DNA from 3 places in the Arthrobacter sp. FB24 genome. Region 1 is predicted to be linked to each of the others. Evidence: riboswitches for the same ligand, from Rfam matches in the RefSeq annotation. Region 1 holds a riboswitch; each other region holds the start of a gene.
The links. A riboswitch is a leader RNA that binds a small molecule or an ion and turns the genes downstream of it on or off. The one in region 1 is predicted to bind S-adenosylmethionine.
Positions count from the first base shown of each region.

Region 1 (4,204 bases):
CTCGCCGTTCCCGGCGTGGAAGTGGAAGACATCGGCACTACGTCCAAGACCATGCCGGACTTTCCGCAACTTTGGGAATCCATGCTGACACAACAGCCGGGCCGGCAGACGGAACAGGCCCGTGGGGCGTAGCACCGGTTCCTGGGACGAGTCCGATATCCGGATCCGCCCCAACAAGAAAGGCTCGCGTCCCCGGACCAAGGACCGGCCCAGCCATGACGACGCCGTGACCGGCCGGATCATCACGGTGGACCGCGGGCGCTATACGGCGGTGGTGGGCGAGGACAGCGGGAACGAGCGCACGGTGATTGCCGCGCGCGCCCGTGAACTGCGCCGTTCGCCCGTGGTCGCGGGGGACTTCGTGTCCCTGGTGGGAGATGTTTCGGGGGCACCGGACACGCTTGCGCGGCTCGTGAAGATCCAGGACCGCCGCACGCTGCTGCGGCGCAGCGCCGATGACACGGACCCCATCGAGCGGGCAGTGGTGGCGAACGCTGACCAGCTTGTGGTGGTGGTTGCCGCCGCCAATCCGGAACCGCGCACCGGCTTTATTGACCGCGCCCTGGTGGCGGCATACGACGCCGGGATTGAGCCGTTGCTGCTGGTCACCAAGGCGGACGTCAAGGATCCCACGGAGCTCCTGTCCAACTACCGGCACCTTGATTTCCCCGTGATCATCAGCCGGACAGCCGACGCCGCGGCCTCCGGAATCGATGCACGCTCCGATGACGGACTCTCGGCACGCCTGGACAGCGACGCTGTCTCGCAGCTGCGGGCGCACCTCAACGGCAAGGTCACCGTGATGCTCGGGCATTCCGGCGTAGGGAAGTCCACCATGGTCAATGCCCTGACGGGTGCTGAGCGGGCCACGGGAGGCGTCAACGCCGTCACCGGCCGGGGGCGGCACACGTCGTCGTCGGCGCTTGCCCTGCGGATCAGTGACGCGCCCGCCGGAAGCTGGATCATTGATACGCCCGGCATCCGCTCCTTCGGCCTTGCCCACGTGGATCCCGACCGGATCCTGCGCTCGTTCCCCGATCTGGAACCCGGCACGGATGCCTGCGAACGCGGCTGCAAGCACGATGCCTCCGCCGTCAACTGCGGTGTGGACGCCTGGGTGGCCCAAGGACACGCGGGCCCGTCCGGTGCAGCGCGCCTGGCGTCCCTGCGTCGGTTGCTCGGCACAGACCCCCGGATGGAAGCACAGGATGCCAAGGAACTCGGCATCGTTTCGTGACATCCCGGCCGGCCGGCCACAGAGACGGTAGTTTGGAACCATGACCCAACCCGCTTCGAGCTACAACGATGACCTGCGCCTCGCCCATGTCCTGGCCGACTCTGTTGACTCCCAGACCATGAGCCGCTTCAAGGCGCTGGACCTTCAGATTGAAACCAAACCGGATCTGACGCCGGTAACGGATGCTGACAAGGCCGCTGAAGAATCCATCCGCGGCCAGCTCTCCCGTTCCCGTCCGCGAGATGCCGTCCTCGGTGAAGAGTTCGGCAGTTCCGGGCATGGTTCCCGCCGCTGGATCATCGACCCGATCGACGGCACCAAGAACTTCGTCCGCGGCGTGCCGGTGTGGGCTACCCTGATCGCCCTCGTGGATGAGGGCGAGCCGGTGGTGGGCCTGGTCAGCGCGCCCGCCCTGGGCAAGCGCTGGTGGGCCGCGAAGGGGGCGGGTGCCTACATGGGACGGTCGCTTGCGGCTGCCACCAGGCTGAAGGTTTCGAACGTCTCCAGGCTGTCTGACGCGTCCCTCTCCTATTCGAGCCTGGGCGGCTGGAAGGAACGCGGCAACCTGGACGAATTCCTGGGGCTCACTGAAGAGGTCTGGCGGACCCGCGCCTACGGTGACTTCTGGTCCTACTGCATGGTGGCCGAGGGATCGGTGGACATCGCCTGCGAGCCGGAGCTGAACCTGTATGACATGGCGGCGCTGGTGCCGATCGTCACCGAAGCCGGCGGACGCTTCACCTCACTTGAGGGAGTGGACGGCCCCTTCGGCGGCAACGCCCTGGCCACCAATTCAATCCTTCATTCAGAGGTCCTCAAGCGGCTGAACCCGGAACTGGACGACCTCCTCTAACGCGCGCCCCGCCCCCGGCGTCGGGCCCGGAGCCAAGAGGTTCCGTCGCGGGCGCACCCCGGCAGGCACATTCAAGAGCGTGCCGAATAAACAACGGCGGATGCCCTCCTTAGGGGGTGTCCGCCGTCGTTATATTCGGCGCCGGCCCCCTTCTTCCGCCGCGCGTAACAAAGAGCTTAACAATCGCCCTGACTTTCCCGCGGCGCGGTGAATGTCCTAATCTCGAAACAGGTCACGAGTGCCAGCGCTAAACCCCGGTTTGCTGGCCGGCAACCCTCCATTCGCGGTGGGGTGCCCCGGGTGACGACCAGGCCGGTCCGGAACGGACCCGGCAAGCGCGGATCCCCGGAGTGCGGGGTCCCTTTACAGTGAGGTCCCCATGACTACTGCCACTTTCCCCGCAAACACCGCAACCACGTCCACTGCAGGCCTTCTGGACCCGCGGTTCACCGTCGCCCAGCGCCCCCTCTCCGCCGTTACCGGCGCGGAGATCCAGGCTCCGCTGATCCAGGGCGGCCACGTCCGCTACGCGAACCTGGACTACGGCGCATCGGCCCCGGCGCTGTCCGTTGTCTCGGCCTACCTCAACGAGATCCTGCCGTACTACGCCAGCGTGCACCGCGGCGCGGGCTATGCCTCGCAGATCAGCACGTCGGTGTACGAAAATGCCCGGGACATCGTCCGCGGGTTCGTGGGCGGCAGGGCGGACGATTCCGTCATCTTCACCCGGAACACCACGGACTCACTGAACCTGCTGGCCGGATGCCTGCCGGTGGCCGACGGCCGCCACATCGGCGAAGTGCTGTACCTCGACATCGAACACCACGCCAACCTGCTCCCCTGGCAGGGCGTCCCGCACCGGAGTGTTGTGGCCGCCCCGACGCTCAGGGCCACCCTGGAGAACCTGCGTTCCGAGCTCCGGCACGGTGACATCAGCCTGCTGGCCGTTACGGGCGCCTCCAACGTCACCGGCGAAATCCTCCCCATCCGCGAGCTGGCCGCACTGGCTCACGAACACGGCGCAAGGATCGTTGTGGACGCGGCGCAGCTGGCCCCGCACCGCCGCATCGACATCGCCGCGGACGACGTCGACTACCTCGCCTTCTCAGGCCACAAGCTGTACGCGCCGTTTGGCAGCGGAGTCCTCGTGGGCCGGCCGGACTGGCTCGACGCCGGGACGCCCCACCTCGCAGGCGGCGGAGCCGTACGTGAGGCGCGGCTGGACTCCGTTAGCTGGACCACCGGGCCGGCACGTCATGAAGGCGGCTCACCGAACGTCCTCGGGGCCGCCACCCTGGCCCGGGCCACCCAGGTTATCGGCGCCCTGGACCAGGAACTGTGGCACGCCCATGAGACGGCCATCCGGTCCTTCCTCGTTGAGGGACTGCGGAAGATCGACGGCGTCGCTGTCCACCAGATCTTCAGCGACACGGATGACACCATCGGGGTGGTCAACTTCTCCGTCGCCGGCTACGACGCCGGCCTCGTCGCGGCCTACCTGTCCGCCGAACATGGCGTGGGCCTCCGGGACGGCCGCTTCTGCGCCCACCCGCTGCTGAAGCGGCTGGGACTGCCGTCAGGCTCATTGCGGGCAAGCTTCGGCGTCGGCTCCCGCTTGGAGGATGCCCAGCGCCTGCTCGCCGGGATCGAGGAACTTCGCCGGACCGGCCTCGGCTGGGACTATGTCGTGGACTCGGGCCGCTGGGTGCCTGCCAACGACACCCGCAGCTACCCGGACTGGGCACCCAACACTCCAGGCACCGCCGGCGCAGCGCCCTGCACCGAAGACTGAGGGTGCGGCGTGTGCGGTAAATTCGAGGGGTAAGAATTCCAGCCTGCCCGAAGGAGACTGCACGTGGCACGGGGAGGCCCCAAACTGCACCACCAGCGCCGCTACGAGCTCGGCCGGAGTTTCCAGGACGGCGGCGAACACTATGACCGGGTCCGTCCCGGCTATCCCGCCGATTCCGCGGACTGGCTGCTCCGAAGCGTCGGCACGGTAGCCGGCGCGTCCAGCGCCGCTGACATCGGCGCCGGGACGGGAAAGTACACCGCTTTACTGGTGCAGCGCGGCCTGGCTGTCACCGCAGTGGATCCGTCACCGGACATGCTCG
Region 1 is NC_008541.1:2,978,087-2,982,290, forward strand. Features, by position in the region: gene aroA (3-phosphoshikimate 1-carboxyvinyltransferase) at 1-132, shown strand, start outside; gene rsgA (ribosome small subunit-dependent GTPase A) at 122-1,237, shown strand; gene hisN (histidinol-phosphatase) at 1,278-2,090, shown strand; SAM riboswitch class IV at 2,321-2,434, shown strand; gene ARTH_RS13490 (aminotransferase class V-fold PLP-dependent enzyme) at 2,470-3,882, shown strand; gene ARTH_RS13495 (class I SAM-dependent methyltransferase) at 3,946-4,204, shown strand, end outside.

Region 2 (4,204 bases), 1.5 Mb from region 1:
CAAAGGCGATCTGCTCGGCAGTGCTGCTGGCCCCGATGGAAATGACGGCACAGCGCCGGACCCGGTCAGGGAAGCTAACGGCCCATTCCAAGGCGCGGGCTCCACCCAGGGATCCGCCCAGGACGGCGTACCAGCTGTCGATGCCAAGGGCGTCCGCCAACCGGGCCTCGGCCGCAGTGGTGTCGCGCAGGGTCACCAGGGGGAAGCGCGAGCCCCACGGCCTGCCGTCCGGCGCGGGAGTGGAAGGCCCGGTGGAGCCGTAGCAACCGCCCAGGATGTTGATGGAAACCACGAAGTACTTGTCCGTATCAACCGGGGCGCCGGGCCCGGCAAGCTGCTCCCACCAGCCTTCTTCGTCACTGGCTCCCCTGGTAACGTGCGTGCTGCCGGTCAGGGCATGCTGCACCAGCACGGCGTTGGAACGGTCCGCGTTCAGCGTGCCCCACGTCTCGTAGGCGAGTGTGACGTCCGGCAGATGCCCGCCGGCTTCAAGGTCAAGCCCGCCGATGCCCTGGAACCTGACGGTACCGTCGGGGACAGTGCCTGCGGTTTTGCCCGCGGTGGTTTTCACGTCACGGGCTGACAGGCTGTGGCTGGATGTTTCGGGTACACCGCTGCGGGTGACGGCAATCGTCATCTGAGGACCTCTTCTTCGCGCTTGCCTGCCGCCAACTGGCCGGCAGGCCAGGTCTTCACCCGGGGCACCCCGCCGCGAAAGGAGGGTTGCCGGCCAGCAAGCCGGGGCTGTCGCTGGCACTCATGACCTTTAAAGAGTCTACGAAATGCGTCCCCGCAATGGCGAAGAATGTGACAGCAATATGACTCCCGGCGTCGAGACGCCGGGAGTCATACGCGTCAGTCGCCCTTGGCGGCGCGGAAACCGGCGTCGAGGTCGGCGATGATGTCATCGATGTGTTCCAGCCCCACCGAGAGGCGGACCAGGCCCGGCGTGACCCCTGCCACCGCCTGCTGTTCCGCCGTCAGCTGGCTGTGCGTGGTCGACGCCGGGTGGATGACCAGCGAGCGCACGTCACCGATGTTTGCGACATGCGAGTGCAGTTCCAGCGCGTCCACGAACCGCTTGCCGGCCTCGGCCCCGCCAGCGATGTTGAAGGACACGATGGCTCCGGTGCCCTTGGGTCCGTACTTGCGGCCGCGCTCGTACCAGGGGCTGGACGGCAGCCCCGCGTAGGCCACGGATTCGACGTCGGCCCGTGCCTCCAGCCATTCGGCGACGCTCACCGCGTTGGCCACGTGGCGCTCAACGCGCAGGCTCAGCGTTTCCAGGCCCTGGGCGATAAGGAAGGCGTTGAACGGAGAAACGGCCGAGCCGAGGTCCCGCAGGAGCTGGACGCGGGCTTTCAGGATGTAGGAAAGGTTCGCGCCCAAGGCGCCCCCGGCGCCGAGGTCCCGCGCGTAGACAAGCCCGTTGTAGGTGGGGTCCGGGGTGTTGAAGCCGGGAAACTTCTCCGGGTCCTTGCCGAAATCAAAGTTGCCCGAGTCCACGATCACGCCGGCAATGGCGCTGCCGTGCCCGCCAAGGTACTTCGTTGCCGAGTGGACCACAATGTCGGCACCCCATTCCAGCGGCCGGATGAGGTAGGGCGTGGACAGTGTATTGTCCACGATCAGCGGGACACCCGCCTCGTGGGCAACGCCGGAAACGCCTTCGATGTCCAGGACATCCTGGCGCGGGTTGGACACCACTTCGGCAAAGAAAAGCTTGGTGTTTGGCCGGACTGCGTCCTTCCATTGCTGGAGGTTGTCCGGGTCCTCGACGAAGGTCACGGAGATGCCGAACTTCTTCAGGGTGTGGGCCAGCAGGTTGTAGGTGCCGCCATAGAGGCTGGGGCTGGCCACCACGTGATCACCGGCTTCGGCGACGTTGAGGATGGCGAATGTTTCGGCCGCCTGCCCCGAACTGAGCAGCAGCGCCGCCAGGCCGCCCTCAAGGCTGGCCACGCGCTGCTCCACTGCGTCCTGGGTGGGATTGCCGATGCGCGTGTAGATGGGCGCCAGTTCGGCCAGCGCAAAGCGGTTGGCAGCGCTCTCGGCGCTCGGGAACACGAACGACGTCGTCTGGTAGATGGGGAGGGCCCTGGCGCCGGTGGCGCTGTCCGGCTCCTGCCCGGCGTGGATCTGGCGGGTTTCGAAAGACCAGGCATTGGACATTGAAGACTCCTTCTAAAGAAAGGCACCACAGGCGGACGCACGGTATGCCGGGCCGGTTCTGGTGCCGCGCTTGCCGACCGGCGGTTGCCGGAGGCCAGGTCCTCACCCGGGGCACCCCACCGCGGAACGAGGGTTGCCGGCCAGCAAGCCGGGGCTCAATGCTGGCGCTCATGACCTTGACCCAGTGTAGAAACGGAGCAATCCGTCTGAACAGGTTTGTGACGAAGGACGTCGGCCGCATGATTTTCGTGGGCTTCAGGGCCCTCCGCCATGACATCCCATCTCGGTAAGCATACCCTTAGCTGAGAGCTCCATCACAAAGTGCCAAGATGAGGGCATGCGCATGGATCACGTCTCTTACGCCTGTGAACAAGATGGCTTGGCTGCCACCACCGAACGTATTGCAACCGCCCTCGGCGTCGAAGCCGTTAAGGGCGGGGTACACCCCCGATTTGGCACCCGCAACATGATTATCCCGCTCGCCGGGCACAAGTATTTGGAGGTCGTGGAGGTCCTTGACCACCCGGCATCCGACAAGGCTCCGTTCGGGCAGGCTGTCCGGGCACGCTCCGCAGCTGGCGGCGGCTGGATGGGCTGGTGCGTCGAAGTGGACGACCTGGCACCGTTCGAAGAACGCCTCGGCCGCTCGGCTGTCAACGGCAACCGCAAGTTCCCGGACGGCCGCGAACTCGTCTGGAAGCAGATCGGTATCCTGGGCCTCATTGCAGACCCGCAGGTACCCTACATGCTCAAGTGGGAAGGCGACCCGGAGCTTCACCCGTCCAACGCCTACCCGAGCAACGTCAAGATGTCCAGCCTCACCATCGCCGGCTCGGCCGAGCGCGTCACGGAATGGCTCGGGCAACCGGTCGAGAAGCCCTTGGAGGATGTGGCCGTTGAATGGGTCGCCCCGAAGGGGACGCCGGGAATCCTCTCCGTTACGTTCGAAACCGCCTCCGGGGCAGTAACCATCTAGCCCTCTTACACCGTGTGGTCCTCCGGGCCACGGGCAGCGCGCTGCCTTTACGAACTTCGGCCGCTATCAGCGGGTGCCAACGACGTCACCCACCGATAGCGGCCGAATCCTTTTAAGCGGTTGCCGGCTAGCCCAGCCCGATGGCCTTGCCGAAGAGGCTGAAGCCGACGAACGCCACAATGTCCAGCAGCGCGTGGGCGATCACCAGTGGCATGACGCGGCGGGTCTTCGTATAGATCCACGCAAATACCACGCCCATGATGGCGTTGCCGATGAACGGACCGAACCCCTGGTAGAGGTGGTAGCTGCCCCGGAGCATGGAGCTGGCGAAGATGGCCAGCGGCATGCTCCAGCCAAACTTGCCGAGCCGGTCCAGCAGGTACCCCACCACGATGACCTCCTCCACGATCCCGTGCCGTACGGCGGAGAGAATCAGCACGGGGATGGTCCACCAGTAGGCGTCGAGCGCACTGGGGATGATGGCCGTGGTGATGCCCAGCGCCCGTCCGGCGGCGTACAGCCCCAGGGACGGTATGCCGATCAACGCCGCGAGGCCCAGCCCCTGCAGCAGGTCCTTGCCGGGACGGGCGAAGTTGAAACCGAGTTTGCGGAAGGCCGAGGCCCCGGACTCCCCCGCCGTCCGGTGCTCGGTAAGGAAGTAGATGACCAGCACCACCGGCACCAGAGCGAAAACAATGTCCAGCAGCTGGTACGTGAGGTCGAAGTATTCGCGGCTGCTCTGGGAGCGGTTGAGGGTGGAGGTCCCTTCCGCCAGGGGTGCCCGCGTCAGCTTGTCCAGCAACTGCACCACCGAATACACGGCGGACTGCCCCAGCGACAGACCCAGGACAATCCAGACTTCTAACCGCAGACGACGGCGGGAGGGAACCAGCATGTTCCTATCTTGCCTTCACTTTCTGGTTCTTTCCTGTCCGCCGCTTCCGGCCGGTCGCAGGGCAACGCTTCCGCTGAGCCGCGCGGTCCGGGGCCTATGCTTGGAATTTATGAGTGCGCCCGGAAAAATCATCATGATCCGGCACGGCCAGTCCGCCGCCA
Region 2 is NC_008541.1:1,475,847-1,480,050, reverse strand. Features, by position in the region: gene metX (homoserine O-acetyltransferase MetX) at 1-637, opposite strand, end outside; SAM riboswitch class IV at 650-765, opposite strand; gene ARTH_RS06675 (bifunctional o-acetylhomoserine/o-acetylserine sulfhydrylase) at 856-2,172, opposite strand; SAM riboswitch class IV at 2,234-2,348, opposite strand; gene ARTH_RS06670 (VOC family protein) at 2,510-3,148, shown strand; gene ARTH_RS06665 (CPBP family intramembrane glutamic endopeptidase) at 3,276-4,043, opposite strand; gene ARTH_RS06660 (histidine phosphatase family protein) at 4,153-4,204, shown strand, end outside.
Region 2: linked by a shared signal. The riboswitch ahead of ARTH_RS06675 (bifunctional o-acetylhomoserine/o-acetylserine sulfhydrylase) and the one ahead of ARTH_RS13490 (aminotransferase class V-fold PLP-dependent enzyme) in region 1 are both predicted to bind S-adenosylmethionine.

Region 3 (4,204 bases), 1.4 Mb from region 1:
GGAATGCCTTGCCGGGAACCCGGAGGCCGCCGCCGGGCTGGCCGCCGTGGTTGCCCACGCGGTGGACGTGAGCATGCGCCGGACCGAAGCCGTCACCGCGCGCGAGAAGGCGCCGGTGCTGCTGCGCGTTCGCCAGTCCTGAACAGGTTCCTACTACCCCGGAGCGCGCTATGGAAACCGAATACGCAACAGTCGCCGGCCACGATGTCACCACCATCACCTGCGTCTGCGGAAACACCGTCAGCGACGAAGGGCTGATCCAGGCCAACTCCGAAGGCATGCCCGTCCACCTTGGCGAGGGCACTCCTGTCCCGGCCGGACTGGCCGAGTGGCCCGGGGATGAGGACCTCTACACGCTGTGCCCGGCATGCGGCCGCGTCTACCATGACACCGTCATCGAAGAGACCGGCACCGCGCCAGTCGCCTTCACTGTGGACGTTGCGGCCGCCCCGATAGCTGAAGCGATCCGCCTGCACTGGGAGCTGGACACCTGACTTTCGGCGCGGCAGGTCTTCGTAGCTTGGCGCTGATCAGGGGCGGGATGGTCAGATCTGTTTGAGCGCCTGCTCCAGGTCGCGGATGAGGTCGTCAACATCCTCGAGTCCTACCGACAGGCGGACCACGCCGTCGCTCAACCCGATGGCGGCCCGGCCATCCGGCCCCATGGCACGGTGCGTGGTGGTGGCCGGGTGGGTGATGAGCGTCTTGGCATCGCCGAGGTTGTTGGAGATGTCGATGATCCGCAGCGCGTCCAGCAGGGCAAAGGCTGCTTCCTTCGCCGTGCGGCCCGCCGACGGCAGAAGCTCCAGCGTGAGCACGGTACCGCCGGCCTTCATCTGCCTGGCCGCCAGCTCAAACTGCGGGTGGGACTTCAGCAGCGGGTACTTGACCCAGCTGACCGCCGGCTGGCCTTCCAGCCACTCGGCCAGGCGAAGCGCGGAGGCCGAGGAATGGTTGACGCGCAGCGCCATGGTTTCCAGGCCCTTCGTCAGCACCCAGGCGTTGAAGGCTGAAAGCGCCGGCCCGGTGTGGCGCATCAGCTGCTTGACCGGGCCTTCGATGAACTCCTTGGTGCCCAGGATGGCGCCGCCAAGGACCCGCCCCTGGCCGTCAATGTGCTTGGTGCCGGAGTACACCACCACATCCGCGCCGAGCTCCCCGCAGCGCTGCAGCAGGGGGGTGGCAAAGACATTGTCGACGACGACGGTCGCCCCGGCAGCGTGGGCCAGTTCGCTGACCGCGGCGATGTCCACGATCTCCTGCATCGGGTTCGACGGCGACTCGAAGAAGACCGCCGTCGTCGGTTCCGCCAAAGCGGTCCGCCACTGTTCCAGGTCCGGGCCGTCCACGAACACCGTTTCGACGCCCCACCGGGGCAGGATCTCGTTCAAAATGACAAAGCAGGAGCCGAACAGCGACCGGGCGGCAACCACCCGGTCACCGGCAGCCAGCAGGGCACCCAGTGCCGTAAAGACGGCGGACATGCCGGACGCCGTCGCAAAGCACGCTTCGGTGCCCTCGAGCAGCCGGAGGCGTTCCTGGAAGGTGGCCACGGAGGGGTTGCCGTACCGGGAGTACACAAACCGTTCGTCCTCGCCGGTGAATGCCCGCTCGGCAGCTGCCGCGGATTCGTAGACGAACCCCGAGTTGAGGAAGATCGGCTCGGCGGTCTCCTGGAAATTGGTGCGGTCAAGTCCGCCGCGGACAGCCTGGGTGTCAGGGCTCCAGCCAGCGGCGTCGGGATTGAAGGTCACTTAGTTCTTTCCGAGATTGGTGGGCAGGCCGCGGTTCTTCCAGCCGTTGACGGTGCGTTCGCCGTAACGGTCCGGTTCGCCTTCGAAGCCTTCGAGGACGTTGTAGGCGGTGAACCCGGCCCGGGTGGCGGCAATGGCCGCGGCAACGGACCGGACACCGGAACGGCAGAGGAACACCAGTTCGACGCCGGAGTCCTCGGGGGCCTGCTGCTTCAGCTGGTCGACAAAATCCGGGTTGGGGATGCCGCCGGGGAAGGTCCACTGGATAAAGAGGGGATCGTTATCCGTGGCTTTGGTGTCCGGGATGCCGATGTGCGCCCACTCGCCCTCAGTGCGGACATCCACCAGGACGGCGCCCTGCTCCAGTTTGGCCCAGGCGTCCTGCGGGCTCAGGTCTCCGGCGTAGCTCATGCGTGGCCCTCGAAGCCTTCGCCCGGGAAGTCGGCGTCGAACTCAAGTTCGTCCACTGCGGTTGCCACCGCCGCGTCGGAGCTGGCGACTGCCTCGGGCAGGATCACGGCCTGGGCAACGATCACGCTGGTGCCGTTGAAGGTTGCCGCCGGGCCTCCGTGCAGGACATAGCCGTCGGCCAGTGCTGCGGAGATGCGCTCGCAGAACGAGCGGTCGTCGGGGCCGGTGATGAGCCGGTAGGCCAGCCTTTCCTGCGGCAGTGCCAGGGCCGGTTGTTCCTGGCCGGCGGCGTCTGGTTCGGCTGCCGGGGCCAGCTGTGCGGGTGCGTCGGACACGACGGATCTCCTTCTCTCACGCTTGCAATTCGAATATCGATATGCCGAGTATTCACCTGAGGCACCCCGCCGTGGAAGGAGGGTTGCCGACCGGCCAGTCAGGGCTTGGCGCCGGTTCTCATTACTCCCCAAAAACGTAACACTTACGACGGCGGCCCGCACCGCCGTCGTCGTCATCTTCCGTAACGGGAACGCCCGCACCGCGGCCCCGCATCCGCCCCGGCGGTACCCCCGGCTGCAGTTACAAAAGACCCTGCCGGGGGGATAATGACGGGAGATGAACCGCTGTAACGCCGGATGAAATCAGGCAGCCGTGAATGAATCGAATCGGAATACAGGCAGTCCCATGCTGCACTTCGGTTGGTTTGTGGGTCACGGGTTCGGCGTCCAGGGGTGGGGTACGCCCGGGTATGGCATCGGGTACGACTGGAAAAAACCCGCCCTGTACCAGCACGCCGTGCGGGAATTCGAGCGGGCAGGGCTGGACCTTTTCATCATCGAGGACTCGCTCACCGTACCGGACACGTACGGCGGAAGCGCCAAGGTGTCGCTGGCGCAGGCGTCCTTTGCGCCGAAGCACGATCCGCTGGCACTGGTGCCCTACCTGCTCTCCGCCACGGAACACCTGGGCATTGTTCCCACGGTGAGTGCGTCCTTCTACCCGCCGTTCACCGCTGCCCGGCTCCTGGCCACGCTGCAGCATTTCTCCAGCGGCCAGCTGGGCTGGAACGTGGTGACCTCCGGCAGCGATCTTGCTGCGCAGAACTACGGGCTGGACCAGCAGATCGAGCATGACCTCCGCTATGAGAAGGCGGAGGAATTCGTGGACGTGGTGCGCAAGCTCTGGCGCAGCTGGGAGCCGGACGCCATTGTCGAGGATCCGGACGCCGGCATCTTTGCCGACCATACGAAGGTCCATCCGATCAACCACGACGGCCAATTCTTCAAGGTCCGGGGCCCGCTCAACACCGCGCCGCTGCCTGAGGAACCGGTGCTGGTGCAGGCCGGGGCGTCCCCGCGGGGCAAGGCTTTCGCGGGCGGCAACGCGGACGTCGCAATTGCCCTCGCCAGGGGCGCGGACGGCATGAGGGCCTACCGTGATTCGATCCGGGCCGAGGCGGCCGCGGCGGGGCGGGACCCCGACGACGTCAAGGTGCTGTTTGTCCTCAAACCCACCGTGGTGGGCTCCCGGGCCGAAGCGGACGAGCTCCGGGAGCAGCGCCGCCAGCTCACGCAGCGCGACATCGACAGCCAGCTGAACTCCATCTCCTACCTCTCCGTGATCGACTTCCAGCAGTTCGACCTCGACGCCCCGCTCCCCGAGCTCACCACGAACAGCAACCAGGGCACCCTGGATCATTTCGCCAAGGCGGGTCCTCCCGGGTCCACGCTGCGCCAGCTCCTGCAGGCCCGCAGCGGCGGCGCCGGGGACAGCATCATCGGCACGGCCGAGGAAATTGCCGACTACCTCGAAGAAACCGGCGTGCAGGTGGGCGGGGACGGCTTCCTGTTCTCGGGTTTCGTTGATCCGGCCACCGTTCATGGTGTGCTGGACCGGCTGGCCCCGGTGCTGCGACGCCGCGGGCTGCTCCGGACAAGCTATGGCGACGGCGGCTTCCGCCGGAACCTGCTGGACTTCTAGTGCCATGGGCGGCGGCAGCGGAGAGTTCCTGATCGGCACGGCGCACCTGCGCGCCAGGGACG
Region 3 is NC_008541.1:4,340,560-4,344,763, reverse strand. Features, by position in the region: gene ARTH_RS19560 (glutamate--cysteine ligase 2) at 1-142, shown strand, start outside; gene ARTH_RS19555 (hypothetical protein) at 171-494, shown strand; gene ARTH_RS19550 (O-succinylhomoserine sulfhydrylase) at 546-1,754, opposite strand; gene ARTH_RS19545 (rhodanese-like domain-containing protein) at 1,755-2,165, opposite strand; gene ARTH_RS19540 (DUF1737 domain-containing protein) at 2,162-2,431, opposite strand; SAM riboswitch class IV at 2,514-2,626, opposite strand; gene ARTH_RS19535 (NtaA/DmoA family FMN-dependent monooxygenase) at 2,847-4,142, shown strand; gene ARTH_RS19530 (aromatic amino acid ammonia-lyase) at 4,147-4,204, shown strand, end outside.
Region 3: linked by a shared signal. The riboswitch ahead of ARTH_RS19540 (DUF1737 domain-containing protein) and the one ahead of ARTH_RS13490 (aminotransferase class V-fold PLP-dependent enzyme) in region 1 are both predicted to bind S-adenosylmethionine.